Regions from separate parts of the Paenibacillus sp. FSL K6-1318 genome, predicted to be linked through region 3. Evidence: riboswitches for the same ligand, from Rfam matches in the RefSeq annotation. Region 3 holds a riboswitch; each other region holds the start of a gene.
What was found. Region 3 has a riboswitch for cobalamin ahead of NYE45_RS07090 (ABC transporter substrate-binding protein). Riboswitches for the same ligand answer to the same signal wherever they lie in the genome.

Region 1 (4,290 bases), 2.2 Mb from region 3:
TCCTTCTCCATGTTGCAGAAGTCACAGGCCTTCACCTTGATGACATCGCCGATCGGCACAACGATAAAATTCGCTGCACGCAGCTCTTCAACCAACGAGTCCGGTTCAAACGTCGGCACTCTCAAAATAATCTGGTGCTCCGGCGTGTACTCCAGCTCACCGTCTTCACTTGCGCACTGCGCCAGCAGCGCCATCTGGGCTGCGGTGAATTTTTTGTTGCCCACGCCGGGCGAGACGCCAACTTCGAACAGCGGCGCCTTGCGCCCAGGCTCGGGCGCAGTGCGTACCGCTGTTGCGGTCGCGGCCTGCGGTGCACTTGCCGCTCCGCTCGGCGCTGCTGCATCTAGCCAGCGGCTCGCCGATTCGCCCGCGAGCGCACCGCCTGCCGCGAGCCGCGTCAGCGCCTCGGCGGCGAGCGCAGCTGCCCCGGCGCGTGGCGCTTCGGCGACTCGGCCCGGAGCGGCCTCTGCCGCAACGGGCGCAGGTCGCTCGCCGGCAAGCACGGCGGTGCCGCCAGCGCTGCTCGCCGGGCTTGCCGCAGGCATAGCGGCAGCAGCCCCGGCGCCAGCGGGCGGCTGCCCTTGCGGGGCCGTGCCCGCTCCGGCGCTTGCGCCACGCAGGGCTGGCTCCGCCTGTGGCTGCGCGGCCGCTGCATCGCTGGCCACGCTCTCGCCCGCTGCCTCGCCGGAGGCGGCAGCGCGGGCTTCCCTTGCGCCGAGCGACCATGGCTCGGCTTCCGTGCGCAGTCGCTCATGAGGTCTGAGCGACTGTTCCGCGGTGTTCAGCGTGTATTTCCGCTGATACCCACGCGGTGTGACCATGAGTCCTTCGTACATCATGGTCGAGGAGTTGCCGATAATCACCGTCGTCAGCATGCCGATATCATGATTCAGCATATCCTCCAGAGTGGTCATGACAACGTCCTGACGCTCACGATAAGCGCTTTTCACCAGACCAACCGGGGTCTGTGGATCACGATAACGCAGGATCATTTCCTGCGTCTCCACGATCTGCCGTGTACGCCGTCCACTGCGTGGATTGTACAGAGCAATGACAAAATCAGCTGACGCTGCGGCTTCGACCCTGCGGATAATCGTCTCCCACGGTGTAAGGTGGTCACTAAGGCTGATCGTACATGCATCATGCATGACGGGGGCACCCAGCAGTGAAGCACAAGACTGAATGGCCGATACGCCCGGAATAACTTCCACGGCGACACCGGTATCCGGCTTCCAGCCTTGCTCCATCAGCACCTCGTACACCAGACCTGCCATGCCATATACACCTGCGTCACCACTGGAGATTACGGCAACAACTTTACCCATCTCCGCCTGTCGGACCGCCTCTTGTGCACGGCTTACTTCCTCCGTCATGCCCGTGCGTACAATCGCTTGCCCGTTCAATAGAGGTCGGATAAGATCCACATAAGTGTTGTATCCGATAATAACCTCGCTCTCCTGAAGTGCCTCGAGTGCCCGCTTCGTGATATGTTCCATCGCTCCCGGACCGAACCCGATAATCAGCAGCTTGCCTTGACCTTGCATTGCTTCTCCTCCTCCATCACACTTGTCGTACGGATTAAACAGTGAAGAAGGGCGGCAATGCCGACCTTCTCCCCAAACTGTACTGCATGTTCAATTCGTCAGCTCCGTTGACTCAGAGCATCGAACCTAGCTCTTATAAACTACCTGTATGATCAAACTGATCTATTCCTCAACCTTTAACTTCCCAACACAAAACTAAAGATCATAGGGATATAACTTTCATGTAAAAAACAAAAAAATCCCATCCTTATAACGGATGGGATACGCATGTACGTACACTCAAGAACACAGTCCCAGACTCCCGGAGGGTAATCCTGTGACTATGTGGCCAAGGGGGCCAGCCGGGCGAACCGCTTGTTCGCCCAATTCCTGATTCTTCGTACACCATTCCTTTCCGCGAAGGGTTCGGTGACACATGCAAGGTAGGTCTCCTGGCTTTGGATCATCAGCTTCCTTTTCTGTCTTCCCCGGCTTTTTGCGAGTGACTTGGATCAAAAAGGGCTTCACCATTACAGTGGCGGGACCGCTCGGGACTTTCACCCGATTCCCTGTTACCTCTTGCTGCACGCAAGAGCACCTTGCTTGTTTTCATTCAATATTGTTTTCATAATAACACCGCTCAGGAAATAATGTCCATGCTTATGATACTTGTCCAATCTTCTATTTTCAGACAAAACAGAAAAAAGTCCTGATCCAGAAATCGGATCAGAACCAGGAGTAACATATACATATACGATTCGTTTTAAATCATCCAACTACCTTAGGATTGAATGCACGTTAATACACATTGATCAACTGTTATTGCAGGCCACGGATCTTGTCCATATGACCCGCCGCAAAGTAACGTCCGAGTTCAACGATGAGTGCGCCCATCTTCTCTTCCTCTGGAATGACCAGCGCCTCAATGCCCTCTTCACGCATGGAGTTTGCTGTGACTTTCCCTACAGAGGCAGGGATTACACCTTGTCTGAAGGCTGCGAGCATCGGTTCAAGCTTGTCCTGCGATGCCGCATATTCGGTCAGAAATCGGACCTGAGGTCCACTCGTGAAGGCAACTGCATCAACCTCACGCTGTATAATCTCATTCAAAAGTTGTTCCAGCTCTGCCACTTCCGGCGGTACATGGCGATAAGGGAGCACTTGACGAACGATCGCCCCTTGTTCTTCCAACCAGGCTACAAGCTTGGGAGCTGTCTCCCCATGAAGCTGCAACATGACCTTTTTACCCTTAAGATCATGGGATGCAAACTCACGAATGAGCCCGTCCGTACTACCATCATCATCCCGTACCAGCGGCGTTAACTTGCGCTTTCTGAGTGCATTTACTGTCTTGTACCCTCTGGCTGCAATCGGCGATTCCGACAATGCATCCAGTAATTTTCCCGCCACTTCCATATCCTCGGCCATCTCAAACAACGCGTCCAATCCCATGCCCGTGGTCAATACCGCCCAGTCCGGCGGGTCCGAGATCCAGGATACCAGCCCGTCCCTGATATTCCGGTCATCCAGAAATACCGTTCCCTGTGCCGGTCGCACAAGCGGGATTCCACCCATTTTTTCAACCAGTAAGGACATTTCTTTCGATTTTCGTGGTCCTGTCAATGCTACACGTACACCTGCCAAATGTTGAGCCATTCATGTTCCCCCCGTTAGTTCAGCCGAATGTTCATCTCAGTCTGACTACAGTATACAGGGTACTTCTGTGAAGGGAAACTGCACTTCCCCTCTTTTTGCCCGTTCATCTATAACGATTTTTGATGGAATGTATCAGGAAGGCTGGAGTTCTCCACCGTGAGAATCCTTCCGTCCTTTCTCCACGTCCTTCATGGAATCTTTCGATTCTTGTGCCTTCTTTTTGCGAGGACGAAGGAATAGAAACAGCACGAGAGGGAACAGCACTTCAAATACAATGGCGATCCATGTCCATTCCCGAGTAAATCGATAGAGCTGAATTGCGTTTCTGAAAAACCAGAAGGCACAGACAAAACCCACCAGCGCGACTGGACCTGTCATGACCTTTCCCGATACGTTCGGGATCATTCGCTTCAATCCCCAGCAGACAAAATACAGATCAAATGCAATTTTCGTAATCATGGTAGGCAAGGTTGCCGCTGCCAGCGCCAGGTCAAACCGGTCCAGAAAGTCACTGATTTGCAACTGCCTTGCCAGTTCATACGAAGGGTATACCAGTCTGGAGGCGATCGGCACACCAATCGACGTGATGGTTTCCACCATGATCAGCATCATCAGCAATCCGGAAATAATCATCCCCCAGAACACAGGCTTGAAGCGAAAATCACTGCCCTTGACGACGAAAGGCAATGCGATCATCTCGCCATAAAAAGAAAATATGTACCAGCTCCCTTTACCCACACCCGCCGGATCGACATGAAAGTAGGGCATCAGATTATCCATATTCACTTGCTGAATCAGCATGAAAGGCACAATTACAGAATTCAACAGGAACAGGGTAACATACAGTTCTGCCATCCCGATCAACGAGCCCAGCCCACCTCTGACGATAAATACCGCCATAATCATAAGTGACAATACCACAATTGAGATCGGTGTCGTCTCCAGCAAGGTTATGCTGACGTAATCACCAATTAATCGGATATCTCTTGCAAATACGAAGAAAAAAAACAGAATGTACATGACGCCTGCGAGTCTTCCCAACAAGGGGAACCTGTCAGCTAACGCTTCAAACAGATCCTGGTTGGGAAATCTCCGCTGAACCCGGCTGATC
Region 2 (4,290 bases), 1.4 Mb from region 3:
TATGTTCTTTTTTGCCGGTAATTGCCGCTTCAATCGTCAGCAGTTGCGTATTGATGTTGGTCCGGTTCAATGCCGCGAGTTGTGGAGGCAGGTCACCAATGTACGTAGGGCTGATCCCTGATCCATCGACCAGACAAGGTACCTCGACACATGCCTCGCGCGGCAGGTTCGTAATCAGTCCGTTGTTCATGACGTTGCCGCCAATTTTGTAAGGTTGGTTCGTCTCCATAGCCTCCATAATATGCGATGCGTATTCCCGACTACGGGTATGTTCAATATTTTCGCTGGCAAACAGCTTGGTACGCATCTCTTTCCAGCCTTCAATCTGGTTCACACAGCGGCGTGGATACTCATCCAGTGGAATGTTGAAGCGTTCGATTAGCTCCGGGTAATTCCGTTTGATGAAGTATGGGTGGTACTCGGCATTGTGTTCGGAGGATTCCGTTACATAATAGCCAAAGCGCTGCATCAGCTCAAAACGAACCATGTCGTCATGCTGTTCCTTCTGTTTTTCCTTCGCCAGACGTTTAATCTCGGGGTACAGATCCTGCCCGTCTTTTGTAACTTCGAGCAACCACGCCATGTGGTTGATGCCTGCAATTTTGGCCACCACACCTGTCTGATCGATCCCCAGTGCATCAAATAGATGCGGCACACATACCTGCACACTATGACACAATCCTACGGTTTTGATCCCACCATGCACGTTCATGACGTTGGTAAGCACAGCCATCGGGTTGGTGTAGTTCAGGAACCAGGCATCCGGACATACTTCCTGCATATCCCGGGCAAAATCCAACATGACCGGAATCGTCCGCAAGTTACGGAAAATTCCGCCGATGCCGAGTGTATCTGCAATCGTTTGACGCAGTCCGTATTTCTTCGGAATCTCGAAGTCCGTAATGGTACATGGATCATATCCACCGACTTGAATGGCGTTGATAACATATTTGGCTCCGCGCAGCGCTTCTTTGCGGTCATGATATACGTTAATGACACAACGACTTCCAATTGAACGGGCCAGACTGGTCAGCAAACGCTCGGAATCGCTCAAACGTTCAGCATCGATATCAAACAATGCCAGTTCAAAATCCTGCAGTGCTTCGGTCATCATGACATCACCCAATACATTTTTAACAAAGACGGTGCTTCCTGCACCGAGAAACGTAATTTTGTTCATCTTAAGTTCAGCCTCCCTGAAAAATGTTGTACCCCAACTATAGGCCGATCCGGCTCATATAACTATGGCTCAACCCCTTTCAAACATGGCATAATCCCATTTTTGTTCCCGCTTTCAACTAATATTTATCCACTTTAGCTGTTATAATTTAATTAGGTATACAGATAGTAATCCGCGAAAGGAAGTAAGGAGTGAGGCATAGCGTGAGTCCAATTGAGATGAATGTGGTTCCCACGGGCTGGACACAGATGGAGCTGGTTTTGTTGTTTTTCGGGTGGGAGGCGTGTGATCCTGCACATTATTGGGGACCGGGTGTACGTGATTCCTATGTTGTGCATTACATCCATGAAGGACGGGGCACTGTGTACATGGGGGATCGGGAGTACAAGCTCACTCAGGGACAGGGCTTTGTGATTCTTCCAGATACACTTATTCATTATGAGGCAGATCCGAAGGAGCCCTGGACGTATTCGTGGTTTGGATTCAAGGGTGTACAAGCCAAAGCATTCATGCAACGTGCCCAGTTAAGTCCGGAGCGACCGGTATACGATGCCCATGATACGAGTACGATGGAACACTTGTATACGGAGATGGTTCAGGCTTCCACACGTCCGGGAGGTGATGTGATGAACCAGAGTCTCTTGTACCGCTTGATGGCAGAATTAATCTCTTCATCTCCTGTGGAGGAGGAAATAGGACAGCTCCTTTCGAGCAAAGAGACGTACATCCGGCAGGCAGTTCAGTTTATGGAGAACAGGTACAGCCAGCGAACCTCCATTCTGGATATTGCCCACGCTGTTGGACTGGATCGCACATATCTGTCCGGGTTGTTCAAGGAGCGCTATGGCAAGTCGCTACAGTCCTTTTTTCTGGAGTATCGAATGAATCGTGCTGCCGAACTTCTTCAAAACCCCGGACTTTCTGTTAGTGAAGTAGCCCACTCGGTGGGTTATACGGACCCATTACTATTTTCGAAGATGTTCAAGCGAGTGACGGGTGTATCACCAAAGGGTTCGAGAATTCGCGATTAGATGCACCTATTGCTTCAAATTTAAAAGAAAAGTTTTGATCATTAATCGTTGTCCCGCTATACTGATACAGAAGTGTAATTGAATATGTGGAACTTGGTGCTTTGCCCGTCAGGGTGGAAGCTTAATAGGGAAGTCCGGTGTAATACCGGCGCGGTCCCGCCACTGTAACAGAGGAGTCAGGTAGCGATAAATCCACTGGTTTAGACCGGGAAGGAGCTACAAGTGACGATGATTCTGGAGCCAGGAGACCTGCCAGGTTTAACAAACACAGTAGTACCCTACGGGAGATAGGAAGGTGTTTAGAGAGCATGATTTTTTCTGAAAATCTGTTTATTTAAGGCGTCCTCATCCAGTAACACGGAGAGGGACGCTTTTTTTGATATGTAGGAGGACATCATGGCACATACATAAAGTTTTGGGGAAGGGCGTTTGAGCACTTGAGCAGATATATCGTTAAACGATTAGTACAACTGGTAGCCGTATTGTTCGGCATCACGTTCCTGACATTCCTGCTAACCTATCTGTCTCCTGGAGATCCAGCCAGACTTATGCTCATGTCTACAGGTGTAACGCCATCGGATGAGCTGGTCAGGCAGGTGAGGTCAGAGCTTGGATTGGACCAACCCTTTCTCTATCGATATGGGACATGGCTGGGACAGGTGGTGACCGGAGACTTCGGTACGTCATATAAATACAATCGTCCAGTACTGGATGTGCTCATGGCGCGGCTCCCGGCAACGCTTTGGCTGACAGGAAGCGCCATGCTTCTGGTTATTCTGGTCTCCTTTCCACTGGGAATGCTGTCGGCTGTGTACCGCAACAAATGGCTTGATTATGTTATTCGTTTATTCTCTTTTGCCGGATTATCGATGCCCAGCTTCTGGTTGGGTATGTTGCTCATGTTGGTCTTCGGTGTACAGCTGAAGCTGCTACCAGTGATGGGCAATTCCGGCTGGAACAGTCTGATTCTGCCCGCATGTACACTCGCGATTCCACTTGTTGCCCAGTACAGCAGACAGATTCGTACGGTCCTGCTTGAGGAGACAAGCCAGAACTATGTGATCGGAGCAAGATCCAGAGGTGTGAAGGAGTCGATCATTATTTTACGTCATATTCTCCCTAATGCTCTGCTGCCGATCGTTACCCTTATGGGCATGACGACAGGTGCTTTGTTAGGTGGTGCAGCGATTGTGGAAAGTTTATTTGTGTGGCCGGGTGTTGGCCAGATGGCGGTGGATGCCATTTTTACAAGGGATTATCCTCTCATTCAGGGGTATGTCATCTGGATGGCGATCATATATGTCACGCTGAATCTGCTGGTTGACGTATGGACACATCTTCGTGATCCTCGAATCCGACTGGATGTGGATGTATAGATGAGAGCCTTCAGACTTGTATTACTGCAAAATCGCTGGTTCACATTCCTGCTGTCTCTGACCGTCTTCTGGATTATTCTCGCTATGGTTGCGCCATTCCTCGCACCACACGATCCACTTGCAACGAACTTTGCCAAAGTGTTGCAGCCATCCAGCGCCGAATATCCGCTCGGAACCGATCAGCTTGGCCGCTGTGTATTATCCCGCCTTCTTTACGGGGCAAGAACCTCGCTGCTGCTTACCTTTATGATGATTAGCATTGTGTTCGTACTAGGTGTAGCGATTGGGGTTATCGCCGGTTTCGCTCGGGGTCTGACGGATACGGTGCTTATGCGGTTGTCTGATACATTAATGGCATTTCCGGGCCTTATTTTTGCGATCGCTGTGGTGGGCATGCTTGGGCCGGGATTGTTCAATACGGTACTGGCACTGTCGGTTGTCTGGTGGGCGAAGTATGCACGGATGGCCAGAAGCCTGGTGATTTCCCTTCAACAAAAGGAATATGTCGCTGCCGCTGCTTTCAGCGGAGCACGTAAGATCCAGATCATCGGCAGGACGATCCTGCCCAATATGATGTCTCCACTCATCGTCATGGCGATGATGGATGTGGGTGGTATGATGCTGTCCATCTCGGGGTTGTCGTTTCTCGGGCTTGGCGCGCAGCCACCGAACCCCGAGTGGGGGGCGATGTTAAATGAAGGCA
Region 3 (4,290 bases):
TGTAACAGATAAGCGAAGAATGGTGCACCTACAAAGGCCGTCACCACACCAAGCGGTATTTCGGTTGGCGCCAGTAAGGATCGGGCAATGGTGTCTGCCCATACCATGAAGATGGCGCCACCAATGGCAGACAGAGGCACCAGCAATCGATAGTCAGGCCCCACAAGCAGCCGAAGCATATGCGGAATCACCAATCCAACGAAGCCAATAACACCGGATACGGAGACCGCTCCTGCCGTAAGAAGTGTTCCCACAGCAAGCACGGACAACTTCAGCCGATCGACGCCAACCCCGATATGCGCAGCTTGACGTTCTCCGAGCGCAAGAACATTCAAGGAACGTGCACGGCTCCAGAGAAAGATCAGCCCTAACAGAAAATACGGGAAAAGGATGGCCGTATACGACCACCCACGCAGAGCCAGACTTCCCATCGTCCAGTATATAATTTCATTAATGGTCTGTTTCGACATGGTCGACAGGAAGGAAACCACCGCTCCCAAGAAACTTTGCATCACTACACCAGCCAGAATCAGACTGTGTGTTGGTATTTTGCGCCCTTCACGAGCCAGGGACATAACAAACCACAAAGTTAGTACGCCCGTCAAAAAAGCTACCAATGGCAACGTCCAGATTCCGATCAGTGCATACTGCAATCCGAAGAAAATCAGGAAGGCTGCACCCACCGAAGCACCAGATGATACGCCCAGAGTGAACGGGTCTGCCAGCGGGTTCCGAAGAACCCCCTGGAATCCCGCACCGGCAATCGCCAGCGATGCGCCCACGAGCACAGCAAGCAGTACTCGTGGAAATCTGACTTTCCAGATAATCTGTTCGGCTGCTGCACTCCAGTCCGGCGTGATCCAGTCTCCGACCCATGGCAAGTGATGAAGCAGAATACCTGCAATGTCACGAATAGGCAAGGAAACCGAACCGATGCCCGTGCAGATGAGCACGGTTAACACAAGCAGCGCGATCCCTGCCGATGCGTACACGGCCAGTTTTTTACTCATTGGAACAGGTCAGGATAGATCGCTTTGGCTACTTCTTTCAGACCTTCGGTTACACGTGGGCCTGGACGGCTGAGCAGATTGGCATCTAGGCCGATGACTGCATCGTTCTTCACAGCCGTGATTTGATCCCAGCCACTGCGAGCTTTAATGATCTGATCCAGTGTTTTGGAGTTCTCATCAATCACATCGTTGGCATACAGAATCACATCCGGGTTGGAGGCAATTACGTTCTCTTCATTAATTTCATACCAGCCCTCTTTGTCCGAAGCAATATTGCTACCACCGGCTACAGTAATGAGTTCATCCATAAATTCGCCTTTACCCACAGTCCAGCCTGGGGAGAATTCAACGTATACATTTTTCTTCTCTTCCGGTTTAACTGCCTTCACTGCTTCAGTTACATCCGTCACATCCTGTTTCATCTGTGTGATGATCTCCTGAGCTTTTTCTTGATGATCCGTGATTTTACCGAATGTTTCAATATTGTTCATCACATCATCGATGGACTTTGGATCCGTTTTGAAAATGGTAATGCCCAGTTCACGCAGTTTCTTCACTGCATCTTCGCTCATGGAGATACCTGTGAATACAATATCAGCTTCAGCCGCAATGATGGACTCTTCATTTGGCTTGGTTACACCACCCATTTTCGCTTTGGTTGTTGCCGCTTCAGGATAATCATCATAGTCGGATACCCCTACAATCTGCTCGTCCAATCCAAGTGCGAATAGTGTTTCGGTCTCAGCTGGAGACACAGATACGATTTTGGCTGGTGCCTTTTCAAATGTGAACGACTCACCCGTTGCATCGGTAACGGTAAGTGGATATTGTGTTTTGAGATCCGTCTGCGCCTGGCCCTGGGACTGCTCCTGTGCCGGTTGTTGTGAGGTACCTGTACCCTCGTTCGTTGTTGCATTGCCACATCCGGCCAAAGCCAGTGCCAGTGCCGCTGCACTCAGCAGAGACGCTACGCTTTTCCAATTTTTGAAATTCATTCTGTTATTCTCCCCTTCTCTATTTGTACTATTTTGTTGCATCGTGCTCGAACTTCTACTACCCATGCCTTGGTGTTCCTATACAAGTTAAACCCATCCATGTTACACAAGCCCACTCCGATTGCAGTACCATCTTCCGATGTAGCTTTCTTGTAGAAAGCTTTAAGCGAACACTTCGTTTCTTCAGATCGGTTCTGCACTCTTCGTTAACGTGTAAATGTCTGGTTCATCTTATATGAACAATAAAAAATCCCTAATCCTTACGTCTAGGATCAGGGATGACGTCTCGCATATGGCGATATGGCATGTTCAACGTATTGTTGTGCATGCACATAGAACTGCCCGAAACGCTGTCCTTTCCTCGAAGGAACACCGGTTTGAACGTCCAGGGCAGGTAACCTGACTTACAGGAATTGTTCCTGATTTACAGTGGCGGGACCGTGCCGGACTTGCACCGGCTTCCCTATTTCACCCGTATGCCATCCATGACTGGATATAGCCATGAACCATTACTGCATGCACGCGGGACCCTTGGTCGCTGATATGGATTAACCCATTCAAGTGAGCCATCTGCATTCATGTTCAGGCATTATCGCCTGTCACACGTAACTGCAGGTGCTGATGTCACACTTCTGTTGTGATTATAGGTTATATTGCACATCCTTACAACCCGATTCCCGGAAAAGTCACCCTCGTGCCAACCCACTGATCTCTATGTTGTTCCAGCCGCACCTGTATCGCTTGCCCCGGAATCACCTGCGTATCCCAGAATTCCAGATTGGCAATGAGACGAGATAATACATACCGGATTACACCGCCGTGGGTGACCACAATAATGGTGGGCACGCCTGACTCAAGAGAGAGCATGGACGGACAATCCGACCCTATGCACTCTTGCAGAAATGAATCGATACGTGCAGTGAACGAATGCCATGACTCCCCCTCGGGCGGGGTGACGTCCTGCGGAGCATCGATCCAGTCCCGGTACTGTTGGTTATCCTTGAGTTGATCATACGTCGACCCTTCCCATTGACCAAAATCGACCTCTCGCAAACGCGGGTCCAGCTTGACCTGTCCCAATGGATAAGGCCCGATTATTGCCAGCGTCTGCTGACAACGGAGCAGATCACTGCAGTATACCGAGTCCCACGAGACGTTGCTCAATTGCTCGCGTAGCGAAGCCAGTTCTCTTTCTGCATCCGGCAGCAAAGCGATATCGGTATGCCCCAAATATTTTTTTTCCACATTCCATGCGGTTGTGCCATGACGTACAAACAGGATATTTCGTTGCTGTGATCCATTCTGCCCTGCAGTTACTTCCATAACAACGTACCTCCAGCGAGCCATATTCCGAGCGTTACCAGTGTACACAGGATTACAAAAGAACCCGCTGACCAGAACATGAGACGTGTCGTTCGCACAATATCCTCTGCTGCCATCGGACGTGTTGCCTCACCCATATAGGCACGAAAAGAAGCTACGCCATGGTACACATTATGTCCACCAAGTCTGATCCCCAGTGCTCCGGCCACCGCCGATTCAGGAAAACCGCTATTCGGACTTGGATGCAATCTGGCATCCCGGGTCACCATACGTGCTGCGCCTTTCGCATCCAGTTTCATGACCCATGCGCCTACGATCAGCAGGATGGCGGTGAGCCGTGCGGGAATCCAGTTTGCCCAATCGTCCAAACGGGCGGAAGCCCAGCCGAGATGCAAGTACTTCTCATTTTTATAACCAACCATGGAATCCAATGTATTCACGGCACGATAGGCCATCGCAAGTGGTGCGCCACCTATTAACGCATAGAACAAAGGGGACACGATGGCATCCACAATATTCTCCGCTACCGTCTCCACCGTTCCTCGCACGACCTCCGGTTCATCCAGATGAGCTGTATCACGTCCAACAATCATGCCAAGTGAACGTCTTGCAGTAGGCCAATCCTTCTGAATCAGATGGTGATATACCTCCATGCCTGCATCCTTCAACCCTTTGGAAGCAATTGTGGTCGCAATAAGCACTACCTCAGCCACTGCTGCTACGACGGGATGAATGAGACCCACCACATATACGAACCCCCAGGTAATTACAAACGCCCCACCTGCAATCAGCAGCGGAAATAATAAACCAGCCCTCTTCAGCCCGGAATCCGTGCTCACATGGGAACGAATGCTACGCTCTAGCGCAGAGATTGCCTTCCCCATGCCGATCACCGGATGAGGAATCCAACGCGGATCACCGATGCATCGATCAAGTATGTATGCCCCTATAATAATCCAGGC

Region 1: linked by a shared signal. The riboswitch ahead of cobJ (precorrin-3B C(17)-methyltransferase) and the one ahead of NYE45_RS07090 (ABC transporter substrate-binding protein) in region 3 are both predicted to bind cobalamin.
Region 2: linked by a shared signal. The riboswitch ahead of nikB (nickel ABC transporter permease) and the one ahead of NYE45_RS07090 (ABC transporter substrate-binding protein) in region 3 are both predicted to bind cobalamin.

Annotation. Positions count from the first base shown of each region.
Region 1 covers NZ_CP150270.1:6,247,347-6,251,636, forward strand. The annotation lists gene cobJ (precorrin-3B C(17)-methyltransferase) at 1-1,544, opposite strand, end outside; cobalamin riboswitch at 1,948-2,140, opposite strand; gene NYE45_RS27980 (uroporphyrinogen-III synthase) at 2,343-3,179, opposite strand; gene NYE45_RS27985 (endospore germination permease) at 3,312-4,290, opposite strand, start outside.
Region 2 covers NZ_CP150270.1:269,455-273,744, forward strand. The annotation lists gene NYE45_RS01245 (alpha-glucosidase/alpha-galactosidase) at 1-1,180, opposite strand, end outside; gene NYE45_RS01250 (AraC family transcriptional regulator) at 1,384-2,211, shown strand; cobalamin riboswitch at 2,289-2,483, shown strand; gene nikB (nickel ABC transporter permease) at 2,649-3,587, shown strand; gene nikC (nickel transporter permease) at 3,588-4,290, shown strand, end outside.
Region 3 covers NZ_CP150270.1:1,624,548-1,628,837, reverse strand. The annotation lists gene NYE45_RS07095 (iron chelate uptake ABC transporter family permease subunit) at 1-1,010, opposite strand, end outside; gene NYE45_RS07090 (ABC transporter substrate-binding protein) at 1,007-2,005, opposite strand; cobalamin riboswitch at 2,377-2,524, opposite strand; gene NYE45_RS07085 (histidine phosphatase family protein) at 2,669-3,328, opposite strand; gene cbiB (adenosylcobinamide-phosphate synthase CbiB) at 3,319-4,290, opposite strand, start outside.